Regions from separate parts of the Acinetobacter sp. 231_lipA genome, predicted to be linked through region 1. Evidence: predicted binding sites of a transcription regulator. Region 1 holds the regulator's gene; the other holds the start of a gene.

What was found. The regulator PhoB, encoded in region 1, activates phosphate uptake and scavenging genes when phosphate is short. The targets are predictions, from matches to a motif close to TGTCATNAANCTGTCATAA.
Region 2: the regulator PhoB is predicted to act here: its motif matches at 2,861-2,879, upstream of AC4CUX_RS12530 (inorganic phosphate transporter).

Annotation. Positions count from the first base shown of each region.
Region 1 covers NZ_JBZAYU010000001.1:1,265,985-1,273,485, forward strand. The annotation lists gene AC4CUX_RS06435 (CC0125/CC1285 family lipoprotein) at 1-209, shown strand, start outside; gene AC4CUX_RS06440 (DUF445 domain-containing protein) at 226-1,533, shown strand; gene AC4CUX_RS06445 (methionine aminotransferase) at 1,646-2,803, shown strand; gene AC4CUX_RS06450 (MATE family efflux transporter) at 2,928-4,295, shown strand; gene AC4CUX_RS06455 (SDR family NAD(P)-dependent oxidoreductase) at 4,395-5,234, opposite strand; gene AC4CUX_RS06460 (TetR/AcrR family transcriptional regulator) at 5,438-6,136, shown strand; gene phoB (phosphate regulon transcriptional regulator PhoB) at 6,351-7,061, shown strand; gene phoR (phosphate regulon sensor histidine kinase PhoR) at 7,071-7,501, shown strand, end outside.
Region 2 covers NZ_JBZAYU010000001.1:2,547,059-2,554,559, reverse strand. The annotation lists gene AC4CUX_RS12535 (hypothetical protein) at 1-1,105, shown strand, start outside; gene AC4CUX_RS12530 (inorganic phosphate transporter) at 1,195-2,814, opposite strand; gene metH (methionine synthase) at 3,249-6,935, shown strand; gene AC4CUX_RS12520 (RES domain-containing protein) at 7,142-7,501, opposite strand, start outside.

The sequences.
Region 1 (7,501 bases):
CGTTCTACGATGTACCACGTGTAGTCGACATTGACCCCGTACAAGTGTCATACAGCATTCAATGCTTTAAAGACCAAAAATCGGCACCAAGCGATGCCTTTGATGCCACGCTGATTTTAAAATCGCTGGGTGGAAAATATGGTTTGAGTCCAACTGGTGAAGTGCTCCCACCGCCTGAACCCAGCAGTCCAGCGTCGACCAGCAAATAAAGCATAGAGCCTGCCTATGAATGAGCCTCAAACCGTCCCATCGAGTCTGAAACGCAGCAAACGTTTTGCCACCATTGCCCTAATCACAGCAGTGGTGACATGGCTGCTGCTGATGGTCGTTGCCAAGTTTGTCCCCACAGACAAGGTTTGGATCATTCATATTTTAATGTTATCCGCCGAAGCAGGTGTGGTCGGCGGCTTGGCTGACTGGTATGCCATTACTGTGCTGTTCCGTAATCCCTTTGGAAAAATGCCGATTCCAAAGTTTTTACGCGATCACACCGAAATTATTCCCCGTAACAAAGACCGTATTGCAGAGTCTATGGGCCGCTTTGTACAAGAGAATTTTCTTTCTCCACAAGTGGTGGAAAAAAGCCTGCAAAGTACCGATCTGTCTTTGGCGGTTGGCCAATGGCTTGCCAACCCACAAAACAATCTGCAAGTCACCCAAGTCATTCAACAAACGGTGCCTAAAGTCTTTGAGTTTGTGGGCCAAGAACAAATCGGACGCTTTATTCAAAGTAACAGCGTGCAGTGGGTGCGCAACACTCAGGTCAATCATTTGGCTAGTGAAATGCTGCGTGCAGTGCTAGAAAATGATTTCCATCAAGATGTATTACAACGCGGACTCGACTTGGCGCATGACTGGATGACCCAACACCCTGAACAAAGTCGTGAGTTGACCCGAACCTTGTTCAAAGAACTCGGTGTCTGGAAACTGGCCAAAGGAGCCAGTTGGATTGGCATCGATGTGCAGCAAAGAACCATCGACTCACTCATTCAACGAGTCGAGTCGATGTTGGCCGATCCTGAGCATCCGTGGCGTCAAAAAATTGAAGCGATGGGGCACGCGCTCATGCTCGAACTGGCAGACACCGACAGTAAAGCCAGCCAGCGTTTAAACCAAACCAAAGATGCCTTGCTAGATAGCCCACAAGTGCTGAATTTTATTAGCGGTGCAGTGGTCATTTTATGTGATGCCATTAAACAAGACTTACAAAAACCAGACTCTGGCATTGCTCACAACATCCGTGTATCCATTCAACAAATCGGGGAAAACATCATCTCCAATCAAGCCGTCAGAGACTTGCTTAATCAACGCCTCAGCGGCATTGCGGTCAATCTCAGTGACCAATACAGCGAAAAAGTCATTCGTTTTATCAGTGAACGTATTCACGAATGGGACTCCAGTGTAATGATTGACAAGATCGAAAATGAAGTCGGTGGCGACTTGCATATGATTCGGGTCAATGGTGTGGTAGTCGGTGCATTTATTGGCTTAGCACTGGGGATTATTCGCGCGGCAGTTGAACTGCTCTTATAAAAGCAATCCACAAAAATGCATACTTTACCCCTGCCCTACATGCAAAATTTGCATAAGTAAAAGGGGATGAATATGCTATTTTGGGCTGATATTTAGACACTTTTAAGCATTCATGATTCAGTTGCCTTCATCTAAACTGCCTGCACAAGGCGTCACTATTTTCAGCACCATGACTGCCATGGCACAGCGCTTAAATGCCCTAAATCTATCCCAAGGTTTTCCAGACTTCGAAGCCCCCGCTGAACTGCTGGATGCTTTAGCACAGGCCACTCAAAGTGGTTTCAATCAGTATGCTCCAGGCAATGGGGTCTGGTTATTACGCGAGCAACTGGCGCAGCAATTTGCACAACGCGATCAGATTCAGCTCGACCCGATGACTGAAATTACCATTACCCCAGGTGCAACCATTGGCCTTTTTGCCACCATTCAAGCCGTAGTCCATGCGGGCGATGAAGTCATCATTTTTGACCCCAGTTATGACAGCTATGCGCCAAGTGTGGCTTTGGTCGGGGGTAAAGCCATTCATATTGCGCTCCAAGCACCGCATTTTTCGGTCGATTGGGAGCAGGTCAAATCGGCCATCACAGCCAAAACTAAGCTGATCATTATCAACACGCCACACAATCCGAGTGGTGCCATTTGGAGCAAGCAAGGTTGGCTCACCCTGATTGAACTGATTCGCGACACCAATATTTTAGTCCTGTCTGATGAAGTCTATGAACATCTAGTATTTGATGGTCAACGTCACTATTCGGCTTTGTCTTTTCCTGAACTGCGTGAGCGTAGTGTAGTGGTGGGGTCCTTTGGCAAAACCTTTCATGTGACGGGTTGGAAAACGGGCTACTGCGTTGCTACACCTGCGCTGATGCAACTGTTCCGTCAGGTCTATCAGTTTGCCAACTTCTGCGGAGTCACCCCGGTACAACTGGCGTTAGCCAATTATATGCAGCAACATCCTGAGCATATTCAAAACTTAGCGGGCTTTTATCAAGCAAAACGCGATCGTTTTATTGAGGGTTTAACCGGTTCACGCTTTCAATGGCTGCCTTCGCAAGGCACTTACTTTCAAAATGTCGACTACAGCCACATTCGTCCCGATTTAAACGATGTTGAATTTTGCCGCTTTCTGGCAGAGCAGCATGGCATTGTTGGCATTCCTGTTTCCGTGTTTTATCAGCAGGCACCAGAGGCTTTGCGCATGATTCGTTTTTGCTTTGCCAAGACCGATCAAACCTTAGCTCAGGCAACTGAAATTTTGCAAAGCGTATAAATTTTTTTCAGCTTTGTTTTTGCACAAGAACAGGCTTCGCTTACTGAAATACATCGGCTTTTCAACACTGAACTATGCTAGGGTAAGCCTTAGAAATGTAATAAAAATAACCTCAGGATGACTTATGTCAGCACACACCCCATTGGTGCAACAGCAAAAGTTATGGAAAGCCTTTTTTATTTTCCTGATGCCTTTGATTGCCACCAATATTCTGCAAAATCTGTCGGGTACGATTAATACCATATTTGTCGGACAGATGATGGGGGTGCAGGCGATTGCAGCGGTTGCAGTGTTCTTCCCCATCCTGTTTTGTTTAATGGCCTTCGTAATTGGACTATCTGCGGGTTCTACCGTCTTGGTTGGCCAAGCATGGGGTGCACAGAATATTGAAAAAGTCCGTGCGGTGGTCGGCTCCACTATTTTTATGACTCTCATTGGTGGCAGCTTTATTGCATTTTTAGGGGTGATTTTTGCGCGACCAATTTTATCGGCTTTGGGTATCGATGAAGACGTCATGCATCTCTCGTTACCTTATGTGCAATGGATGTTGGCAGGTAGTCCCCTACTGTTTGTATATATTATTTATACCTCAATTTTACGCGGTGTCGGAGACAGTACGACGCCTCTGATTGCCTCTGGCATGACCATCTTGATTGGGCTTTGTGTCACGCCAGTTCTGATTGCGGGTTATTTCGGCTTTCCAAAACTGGGGATTGTTGCGCCTGCTATTGCGACCATTTTAGGCTTTGTTTCCGTGCTGACCTTTTTGTATTTCTATTTGAACTATAAACAGCACCCACTCAGACTCGATGCACAACTGCTACGTCATATTCGCTTTGACCGCCAGCTGAGTAAAATTATTCTGCGCTTAGGGGTTCCAACAGGCATTCAAATGATCACCACCTCGGTTGCGGGTCTTGTGATTGTGGGCCTAGTCAACCGCCATGGGGCCGATGCGACCGCAGCCTATGGTGCGGTCAATCAGGTTCTGAATTATATTCAATTCCCCGCCCTGTCGATTGCCATTGCTGCATCGATTTTTGGTGCACAAGCCATTGGCGCAGGCAAGTCCGAGTTATTGGCCAAAGTCACACGTACCGCGCTCGGCATGAACATTATCATTACGGGCTCTTTGGTGGTCTTGGCTTATCTTTTCTCCAAATACCTCATGGCACTGTTTATCACGGACCATGCAGTGGTTGAGCTAGGGCAACAGCTGTTGTTCATTGTGCTGTGGTCTATTTTATTCTTTGGTGCCAGTGCCATTTTTGCCTCCATTATGCGGGCCAGTGGTACAGTCACCATGCCCATGATCATCAATATCGTTGCGATTATTGCGATTGAAGTGCCCTGTGCCTACTTATTTAGTGAATGGTGGGGACTGCAAGGGATTTGGTATGCTTATGCACTGGCCTTTGTCAGCTTATGCATTATGCAGGGGCTTTATTATCAATTTGTTTGGAAGAAAAAGACCATTGAAACGCTCATTTAAAGCTAAACAGATATTTGATAGAACACGTTTTTGATCATGACACTCTTTAAAATTAAGCATAAAAAAACCCGCCAAGGCGGGTTTTTTTACATCACGACATTAAGACTTTCTTTGGCTTAATTTAGTCGCAAAAGCCGTCACTTTTTGGTAGCCCGTTGGTAAGATGCGCTGAATCAAATCTAGCGTTTTCGCATCATTGCCAATCAATAAACGGCGCTTGTCTTTTTGTACCGCCTCTAAAATTTGACGCGCTGCTTCTTCAGGTGGACAGCGTAATAATTTATTAAAGGTCTGAGCAGATTTCTCAGGGTTCATCCCAATGCTACGCAAGCTGTCATTCACTTTGGCAGCATTGGCAATATTGGTTCGAATCCCACCCGGATGCACGCACAACGCGCTCACACCAGAGTTTTCCATATCTAACTCTTGGCGTAATGACTCGGTAAAGCCACGCACCGCAAATTTAGTAGCATTGTAAGCAGATTGAGTCGGTTGAGCCGTTAGACCAAATAAGCTGGAAATATTGATGATATGCCCATCGCCTGTTTTCTTAATATAAGGCAGAAACTCTTTGGTGCCATAGACCACACCCCAGAAATTAATCCCCACGATCCATTCCAGCTCTTCATAGGATGCACCTTCTACGGTTGAACCCAAAGCAACGCCAGCATTATTAAAAATCATATTCACAGAACCATGATTTTGTATGGTTTCTTCAGCCCACGCTTGCATCGCTAAGCGGTCTGAGACGTCTAATTTTTTCGTGGTGACACGTACATTGCTGCCTTGTAGCAGTTCAACTGTTTTCGCCAACCCTTGTTCATTGACATCACTCAATGATACATGACAGCCCGCCTTGGCCAATAAAAGTGCCAATTGTTGTCCAATACCCGATCCTGCACCTGTAATTGCCGCGACTTTATTTTTAAAATTCTTCATGAAATTGTGGTTGTCCTTTATCTTTGTACATCGACTGTAGATGCTTTTTTTATAATTGACAATATCAATTGTCATAAATTTAATAGCCAAAAGTGTCAAGTCCATGAAAACCACATAGAGATTAAAGCCTACGCATAGGTAGAGTCGTGGTTTATTGCTAAACTATGCAAAACCTTGGCTTTAAAATAGGGCGATGAAATCTGATGACGGCATCTGAACCAGTACAACAAAACAGCGATAACAATAAAACCAAAGAAAGACAATTCAAGGGCTTATCGCTTTCTGAACGTAAACAGCTGCGTCGTGAAAAACTCATTGAAGCAGGAATTGAAGCCTACGGCACTCACGGCTTTTTTGCCGTGACGGTGAAAGATATTTGTAATGAAGCTAAACTTACTGAACGTTATTTTTATGAGTCGTTTAAAAAAAGTGAGCAACTATTTCAAACCATTTTTTTAAAGCTGATCGATGAGTTACAGCACAATGTCATGCAAGCCATTATGCAAGCCTCTTCAGATCCACACAAAATGATTGATGCTGGACTGCGTGCCCTGCTCACCACCTTAAAAGATAATCCCCGCATGGCGCGTATTATTTATATCGATGCAATGTTGGTCCAAGAATTACATAACCAAGCCACCATTCATGAAACCATGACCCGTTTTGACCGCATGATTCAAGCCTTTGTGATGTTGATGATGCCGCAAATTAACCGGTCCGAACGAGAAATTTCGCTGGTTGCCACAGGCCTCAATGGCTATGTCACACAAATTGCGATCCGTTGGGTGGTCAGTGGGTTTAAACAATCCTTTGAAGAGGTTTTATCCTCGAGCCGTATTGTGTTTATTTCACTTCTAGAAACCTTTTCAGATCCCAATACACGGGCAAAATTGGATGTCTAAGACTTTTCACTTGGATGCAATCGGCATTTCCGAATGCAATTTAGATTAAACTTCCATTAATTTTGAATCCCAATATGACGATTTTTTGTCACATTTTTTTGCAAATTTCATCAATCGTCTGTTTTTTGCAATGATACTGTCATAATTAATCTTTGTAATAAGCCTGTCATAAAATTAAAACGGCCTGCCGTTACCTACAATAGGATATTGCGTTGTGAAAGATGACTACATTTTAATCGTCGATGATGAACTTCCCATTCGAGAAATGATTCACACCTCGTTGGATATGGCAGGCTTTCAATGCTTACAAGCAGAAGATGCAAAACAAGCCCACCAAATGATTGTGGATCAGCGCCCTGCTTTGATCTTGCTCGACTGGATGATGCCTGGTGGCGTCAGTGGTGTAGACTTATGTCGTCGTCTCAAGCGCGATGAAAATCTCTCTGAAATTCCAGTGATTATGCTCACGGCACGTGGTGAAGAAGACCATAAAGTGCAAGGTCTGGATGCTGGTGCAGATGACTACATGACCAAACCGTTTTCGACCCGTGAATTGGTTTCACGCATTAAAGCTGTTTTACGCCGCGCTAATGCGCTCAGCGGTGAAAAATCGATTGATGCCAATGGTTTAATCTTAGACCCTGTCAGCCAACGGGTCAGCTTTGGCAATAATTTCCTCGATATGGGGCCAACCGAGTATCGTTTATTGGCCTTCTTCATGACCCATCCTGAGCGTGCCTACACCCGTGCACAACTTCTTGACCAAGTCTGGGGCGGAAACGTGTATATTGAAGACCGTACCATCGACGTGCATATTCGCCGTTTACGTAAAGTGCTTGAGCCTTATGCTGCAGATCGTTTTGTGCAAACAGTTCGGGGTACAGGCTATCGATTCTCTACACGTGCGGATATCGCCCTAGGTTAATTTTGTTTTATGTATGAACCCTACCCGGTCCCTGAACTTGCGCGCGAGCATAAAAAAACGCGATACAGCAGTTTATGGGGCTTTGCCAAACAGGACTTACGTCTCCTTGCCTTTTTCTTGCTGATTGCAAGCTTGATTGGTTTTGGCGTTGGTTATTTTTGGACGTGTATTTCCTTTGCCTTTGCCGTTTTTTTCATTCTGCAAATGCGCTCTTTGTATTTGGTCAATGACTGGATTTCCAATCGTCCCTACGAAGTTCCACCCAACCTGGGGGGCATTTGGGGGGCATTATTGTTCAATGTTTATCGTGCACAGCGCCAAGAACGGATTGTACAAGCGGAAATGGTCGGGTTGATTGATCGGGCACAGTCATCATTGGTCGCTTTGCAAGAAGCCGTGGTGCTGATCGATGACATGCAACAAATTGAATGGTGGAACCC
Region 2 (7,501 bases), 1.3 Mb from region 1:
AGGTGTGATTGAACCCAGTCATGCTGAAGCACTGATTGCTTGTGTGGAACATCCTGAATGGTTTGATTTATCAGATCGCACAATGGTTTTGTTCGGTGCGGCATCTGAAGCGGGTCCACTCACATGGTTAGCCCAATGGAAAGCCAATATTGTGGCAGTTGATTTACCGAATAGCCGCGTGTGGAGCAAAATTTTAGACACCATTCAACACGGCAATGCCACGCTATATGCCCCATCAGTTGAAGCTTTGAGCGCGGAAACACCTGTGTCTGTGCTTAAAGAAAAACTTGGTGCGAACTTACTGACACAAGTGCCTGAAATTGCACAATGGTTGGTACAAAACCCACATCAGTTAGATTTGGCTGCGATTGCTTATTTGGATGGTGAAAAACATGTCCGCGTTTCCGTTGCAATGGATGCGATCATGCAATATGTCAGTGCGCAAAAAGCAGATACCAGTTTGATGTATATGTGTACACCTACCGATGTCTATGCAGTTCCAGAAGAAATCATTACAGCGTCTGAGCAAAAGTTCAGTGGACGCTCTAAAACGCAGCAGATGATTAGCAAGAGTATTTCAACCCTCAGCGGACAACTATTTTTTAAGAAAAACCTACATGAGCTCATCGAGTCGGATAATACGAAGTCTTATGGTATCGCCGACTGTTTAGTGATTGAACAAGGGCCGAACTATGCGTTGGCTAAACGTATTCAGCAGTGGCGTGCAACGCTTGCTCGCTCAGAAGGTCAGCGCGTCAGCATCAACATTGCGCCATCAACCACCACGCATTCTGTCACCAAAAATCCACTGCTCAAAGCCGCATTTAATGGAGCGAGCTTGTTTGATGTTGAAGCCTTTAAACCTGAAACTACCAATGCCATCATGGCGGCTTTATGGATCCATGACCTGCGTAATCCTGCGTCTGTAGCTAACCCGGAGGTCAAACTTGAACATCCTTTAGAGCTGATGATGCATGGTGCAAACCATGGTGGCTTATGGCGTGTAGCTTATTTAGCACGTACTGCACTGCCCTTTGTAGCACTTTATGGCTTTGCCGCAGATAAACTACCTTTAGACAAAGTCTGGGCGAAATTCAAAAAGTAAAATATGAACAGCATCGTTCATAAAATACAGAGCTAAAAAAACGCTACCCAAGGTAGCGTTTTTTTTATCATTGGTTTTTACCAATCAGATTAAACGAACTGTAGAAACAACCAGAACAAGCCACCTGATAAACAGATCGTTGCTGGCAAGGTAAAGATCCAAGCCGAAAGAATGGTTCTTACTGTTGCAAAGTTCAGACCAGACTTGTTTGCCACCATGGTCCCTGCAACCGCAGAGTTCAACACGTGAGTGGTCGATACTGGCATACCAAAGCCATCAGCAGCTGCAATCGTGGTCATCGCCACCAATTCTGCTGACATGCCTTGACCATAAGTCATATGGTTTTTACCAATACGCTCACCTACAGTCACGACAATACGCTTCCAACCGACCATCGTACCTAGACCTAAAGCCAATGCCACAGCCACTTTCACCCATGTTGGGATATACTGTAAGAATGAATCAAGGTTACTACGATATTCTTTTACTGTCTTCTTGCCTGCTTCAGACATCGCTGGCAATTGATCCGCTTTATCCAAACGTTTGAACGCAGTCGTGCTTAAGTACATGTCATTACGTAGTGCAGAAACTTCAGCTTCAGGAATAGCTTTAAGATCTCCATAATGGCCAACACGCTCACCCAAATGATCTGTCAAACTGGCTAAAGCAGGTACGACTTCTGGGGTTATTTCTTTGGTTTGAATATATTGCGTGATTACCGTACGGGCTTTTTCATCTGCAATATCGTTATGATTCGGATAAATCACAGCCGCAGTTTGATCTGAAAGTTGAGCAAATGACTGAATGTGCTGTGAATCTAAATTCTTATTTAAAGAATAAGCCAAAGGCACAATACCAATCAAAATCAGCATGATTAGCCCCATACCTTTTTGACCGTCATTTGAACCGTGCGCAAAACTTACACCCGTGCAAGTAAAAATCAAAATGGCACGAATCAGTGGCGGTGGTGGTTTGTTGCCTTCAGGTGGTTGGAACAGTTCCAGTTGTTTCTTAAAGATTTTTTTTACCAATAAGAATAACACTGCTGCAAAAGCAAAACCGATCATAGGTGAAAACAGTAAAGCTTTACCGACTTTAATCACCTGATCCATATCGACACCCGAAGCGCCGCTACCCGAATGCATCAGGTAGTTCATGATGCCCACACCTAAGATTGAACCAATCAAAGTATGTGAACTTGATGCTGGAATACCCAAGAACCATGTGCCCAAGTTCCACAAAATCGCAGCAATCAACATGGCAAATACCATGGCAAAACCTGCACCTGAGCTGACATTCATAATCAACTCAACGGGCAGCAGTGCAATAATACCGTAAGCCACTGCACCACTTGCGACCATAACCCCAAGGAAGTTACAGAAACCAGCCCACATCACCGCAACAGGCGCAGACAGTGCATTGGTATAAATGACCGTTGCAACCGCATTGGCAGTGTCATGGAAGCCATTTACAAACTCAAAACCCAAAGCAATGAACAACGCCGTCGCTAAAAGGATTAAAGAGTAAAGATTCAGTGCAGGAACATGCGATAAGTCAGCAGAAAGCTGAAAGCCAATATAAATTAGCGTTGAAATAATGACCGTTAAAAACACCGGCATAAAAAATTTCGGTGTAGGTACGTGCACATTCGTCGACTTGACCTGTGTCACGTGCACCTGATCTTGGACGGGAGGAATATTAGAATTCATGCAGACGGCTAAAGAGGATATCAATATCCCCTATTGTTCAATTTAATTGTGACAATTATATGACAAATGCGTGTCACATGAAGCCAATTTTTTCATAATTGGCTTATTTTAGATCAGCAGTAAATCACCTATAGGCCTTGAACGCACTGTGCTGGCTCAAAATTTAATTTTTCGGTGCGGATTACGCTGAATTATTTTCTTACATTTGGCTGTGCTGTCTGTAGTCTGTAACAATCTGCTCTAATCAATATTTTTTCATCTCTATTTATTCTGATCTATTAACATAGCGGTTCTATATTTCACTTTCGTGAAAATTAAAGCTAAATCAGCCTTTTTTATTTGCCATATAGCCAATACCACTTGAATTAGGCATCAATCAATCTGCTTTTCTGCTAAAATATTGCACGTTTTGAAAACCTGTTTGTGAGTTTTGAATGTCTACACTTGCCACCTTAAAAGCACTTCTTTCCGAGCGCATCCTTATTATCGATGGTGCAATGGGTACCATGATTCAGCGTCACAAGCTCGAAGAAGAAGATTATCGTGGTGAACGCTTTGTAGATTGGGCTTCTGACCTCAAAGGCAACAACGACCTTTTGGTGCTGACTCAGCCACAAATTATTCAAGGCATTCATGAAGCTTATTTGGATGCGGGTGCAGACATTATTGAAACCAACAGCTTTAACGGCACACGTGTTTCGATGTCGGACTACCACATGGAAGACCTCGTTCCAGAGATCAACCGTGAAGCAGCACGTTTAGCGCGTGCAGCATGCGACAAATATTCAACCCCAGATAAACCACGTTTTGTTGCAGGCGTACTTGGCCCAACCTCACGTACTTGTTCAATTTCACCCAATGTAAATGACCCAGCGTTCCGTAACATTACCTTTGATGAACTGAAAGAAAACTATATTGAAGCAACGCACGCCTTAATCGAAGGTGGTGCAGACATCCTCTTGATCGAAACCGTGTTCGATACCTTGAACTGTAAAGCGGCAATCTTTGCAGTGAAAGAAGTGTTCAAACAACTTGGTCGTGAATTACCCCTGATGATTTCAGGGACCATTACCGATGCGTCAGGCCGTACCTTAACAGGCCAAACCGCAGAAGCGTTCTGGAACTCGGTGCGTCATGGTGACTTACTCTCAATTGGTTTTAACTGTGCCTTGGGTGCAGATGCCATGCGTCCACACGTGAAAACTATTGCTGATGTAGCCGATACTTTTGTTTCAGCGCATCCAAATGCAGGCTTGCCAAATGCTTTTGGTGAATATGACGAAACCCCTGAACAAACCGCAGCCTTCATTAAAGAATTTGCAGAAAGTGGTTTGATCAATATTACCGGTGGTTGCTGTGGTACAACGCCTGATCATATCCGTGCCATTTACAATGCGGTTAAAGATATAAAACCACGTCAGATTCCAGAAACCAGACCTGCATGTCGTTTAAGTGGTTTAGAACCCTTTAATATTTATGATGATTCATTATTCGTTAATGTCGGTGAACGGACCAACGTTACAGGTTCAAAAAAGTTCCTACGTCTCATCCGTGAAGAAAAATTTGCTGAAGCCCTAGAGGTAGCACAGCAACAAGTCGTTGCAGGCGCACAAATTATTGATATCAACATGGATGAAGGGATGCTCGATTCGCAAAATGCAATGGTACATTTCCTCAATCTAGTGGCATCTGAACCTGATATTTCTCGTGTGCCAATCATGATTGACTCATCAAAATGGGAAATTATTGAAGCAGGCTTAAAATGCGTACAAGGTAAGCCTGTCGTGAACTCAATTTCCTTAAAAGAAGGTTATGACGAGTTTGTCGAAAAAGCACGTTTATGTCGCCAGTATGGTGCTGCGATTATTGTCATGGCATTTGATGAAACAGGTCAGGCAGATACGGCTGCACGCAAGCGTGAAATCTGTAAACGTTCTTATGATGTTTTAGTCAATGATGTTGGCTTCCCCGCTGAAGATATTATTTTTGACCCGAACGTGTTTGCAGTGGCAACAGGGATTGAAGAACACAACAACTATGGCGTCGATTTTATTGAAGCCACAGGTTGGATCAAACAGAACCTACCGCATGCCATGATCTCGGGTGGTGTCTCTAACGTCTCCTTCTCCTTCCGTGGTAATGAACCTGTACGTGAAGCGATTCACTCGGTGTTCCTTTACTATGCCATTAAGCAAGGCATGACCATGGGTATCGTGAACGCGGGTCAAATGGCGATTTATGACGATATTCCAAAAGAACTGAAAGATGCGGTTGAAGATGTTGTACTGAACCAAAACCAAGGTGAATCAGGTCAAAACGCCACAGAAAAATTGCTTGAAGTGGCAGAAAAATTCCGTGGTCATAGTGGCGCGCAGCGTGAAGCTGAAAATCTTGAATGGCGGAATGAGTCGGTTGAAAAGCGTCTTGAATACGCACTAGTAAAAGGCATCACTACCTATATCGACGAAGATACCGAAGAAGCCCGCCTCAAAGCCAAACGTCCTCTTGATGTCATTGAAGGCGCATTGATGGATGGTATGAACGTGGTCGGTGATCTATTCGGTTCGGGTAAAATGTTCTTACCGCAAGTAGTAAAATCTGCACGCGTGATGAAACAAGCTGTGGCATGGCTGAACCCGTACATCGAAGCCGAAAAAGGCAATGCACAATCTAAAGGCCGTGTTTTGATGGCAACCGTAAAAGGTGACGTACATGATATTGGTAAGAATATCGTGGGCGTGGTCTTGGGTTGTAATGGCTATGACATCGTTGACCTTGGTGTAATGGTACCTGCGGAAAAAATCTTGCAAACCGCGATTGATGAAAAATGTGACATCATCGGTTTATCTGGTTTGATCACCCCATCTTTGGATGAAATGGTGTTTGTTGCCAAAGAAATGCAGCGTAAAGGTTTTACCATTCCTTTACTGATTGGTGGTGCAACCACATCGAAAGCCCATACCGCGGTTAAAATTGACCCACAATATTCAAATGATGCGGTAATTTATGTAGCAGATGCCTCTCGTGCAGTGGGTGTAGCGACTACCCTACTGTCTAAAGAAATGCGTGGTAACTTTATTGCAGAGCATCGTGCTGAATATGCCAAGATTCGTGAACGTTTAGCGAATAAACAGCCGAAAGCAGCGAAGCTCAGCTATGCCGAATCGATTGAAAATGGCTTTAAAGTGGATGCGAATTATGTACCGCCAATTCCAAATACGATGGGTACACATGTCCTCACCAACTACCCACTTGCAACATTGGTGGAATATTTTGACTGGACACCATTCTTTATTTCTTGGAGCTTGGCAGGTAAATTCCCGAAAATTCTAGAAGATGAAGTGGTGGGTGAAGCCGCGACTGATTTGTACAATCAAGCACAAATCATGTTGAAAGACATTATCGAGAATAATCGTTTCGATGCACGTGCTGTGTTTGGTTTATACCCTGCACAACGTACAGGTGCAGATACCGTCAGCGTATTTGATGAAGCAGGTCAAACTGTAACGCATACTTTTGAGCACCTACGTCAGCAGTCTGACAAAGTCACGGGTAAGCCGAATTTATCTTTAGCCGACTTTATTAGCACTTCTAAAGACAATACCGATTATCTTGGTGGTTTCACGGTATCAATCTTTGGTGCGGAAGAATTGGCGAATGAATATAAAGCCAAAGGTGATGATTACTCTGCAATCTTGATTCAGTCTTTAGCGGATCGTTTTGCCGAAGCATTTGCGGAGCATTTGCATGAGCGTATTCGTAAAGAGTTCTGGGGCTATAAAGCCGATGAGACTTTGGGCAATGAAGAATTGATCAAAGAGAAGTATGTTGGTATTCGTCCTGCGCCAGGTTACCCTGCTTGTCCAGAGCATTCTGAAAAAGCGGTGTTGTTTGACTGGTTAGGTTCTGAAGAAAAAATCGGTACGAAACTGACTGAACACTTTGCGATGATGCCGCCTTCTTCTGTGAGTGGTTTCTATTATTCGCACCCTGAAAGTGAATACTTTAATGTGGGCAAGATTTCTCAGGATCAACTTGAGGATTATGCAAAGCGTAAGGGTTGGTCACTGGATGTAGCGAAGCGTTGGTTGGCACCGAATTTAGATGATTCGATTGTTTAAATCCCCCTCGATCCCCCTTTAACAAAGGGGGAAGAAAATCAATTCGTATTAAATAAAAAAATCCCCTCAAAGTGAGGGGATTCTTTTGAGTTTAATCTCCCTTGCGAAGCAATGCTTCTCACCTGCTTTAAAAAGAAGGGGGATATCATGTGATTAAATGAGTTACGTGGCAGCTCCTCCCTTTTTCAAAGGGAGGTTGGGAGGGATTAAATCCAATCCGTTGATTCTGTCATTCTTGGATGGGATATATATTCAATCTCAGTAGTAATAACAATTGATTTCACCTGTGAAATACTCAGACCACTCATTGCCGTTGCATTCCATGAAAAATAAATTTTATTATTCCCTGCGAAAAGAGAGCTATCTATACCCTCAGTAGTAACCTCAGGGAATAAGATAATATTATCAGCTGTAGGTAACTGAATAGATTTCAAATAAATCCCATCAATTTGGTTTGAAAACTTTACTCTTAAATACTCAAAAAAATACTGACTTATCAAATAATCAAACTTTCCACTATCAAGTTTTGGTCTAGATACACTTGCTATGAGTTTTTTAAAGAATAC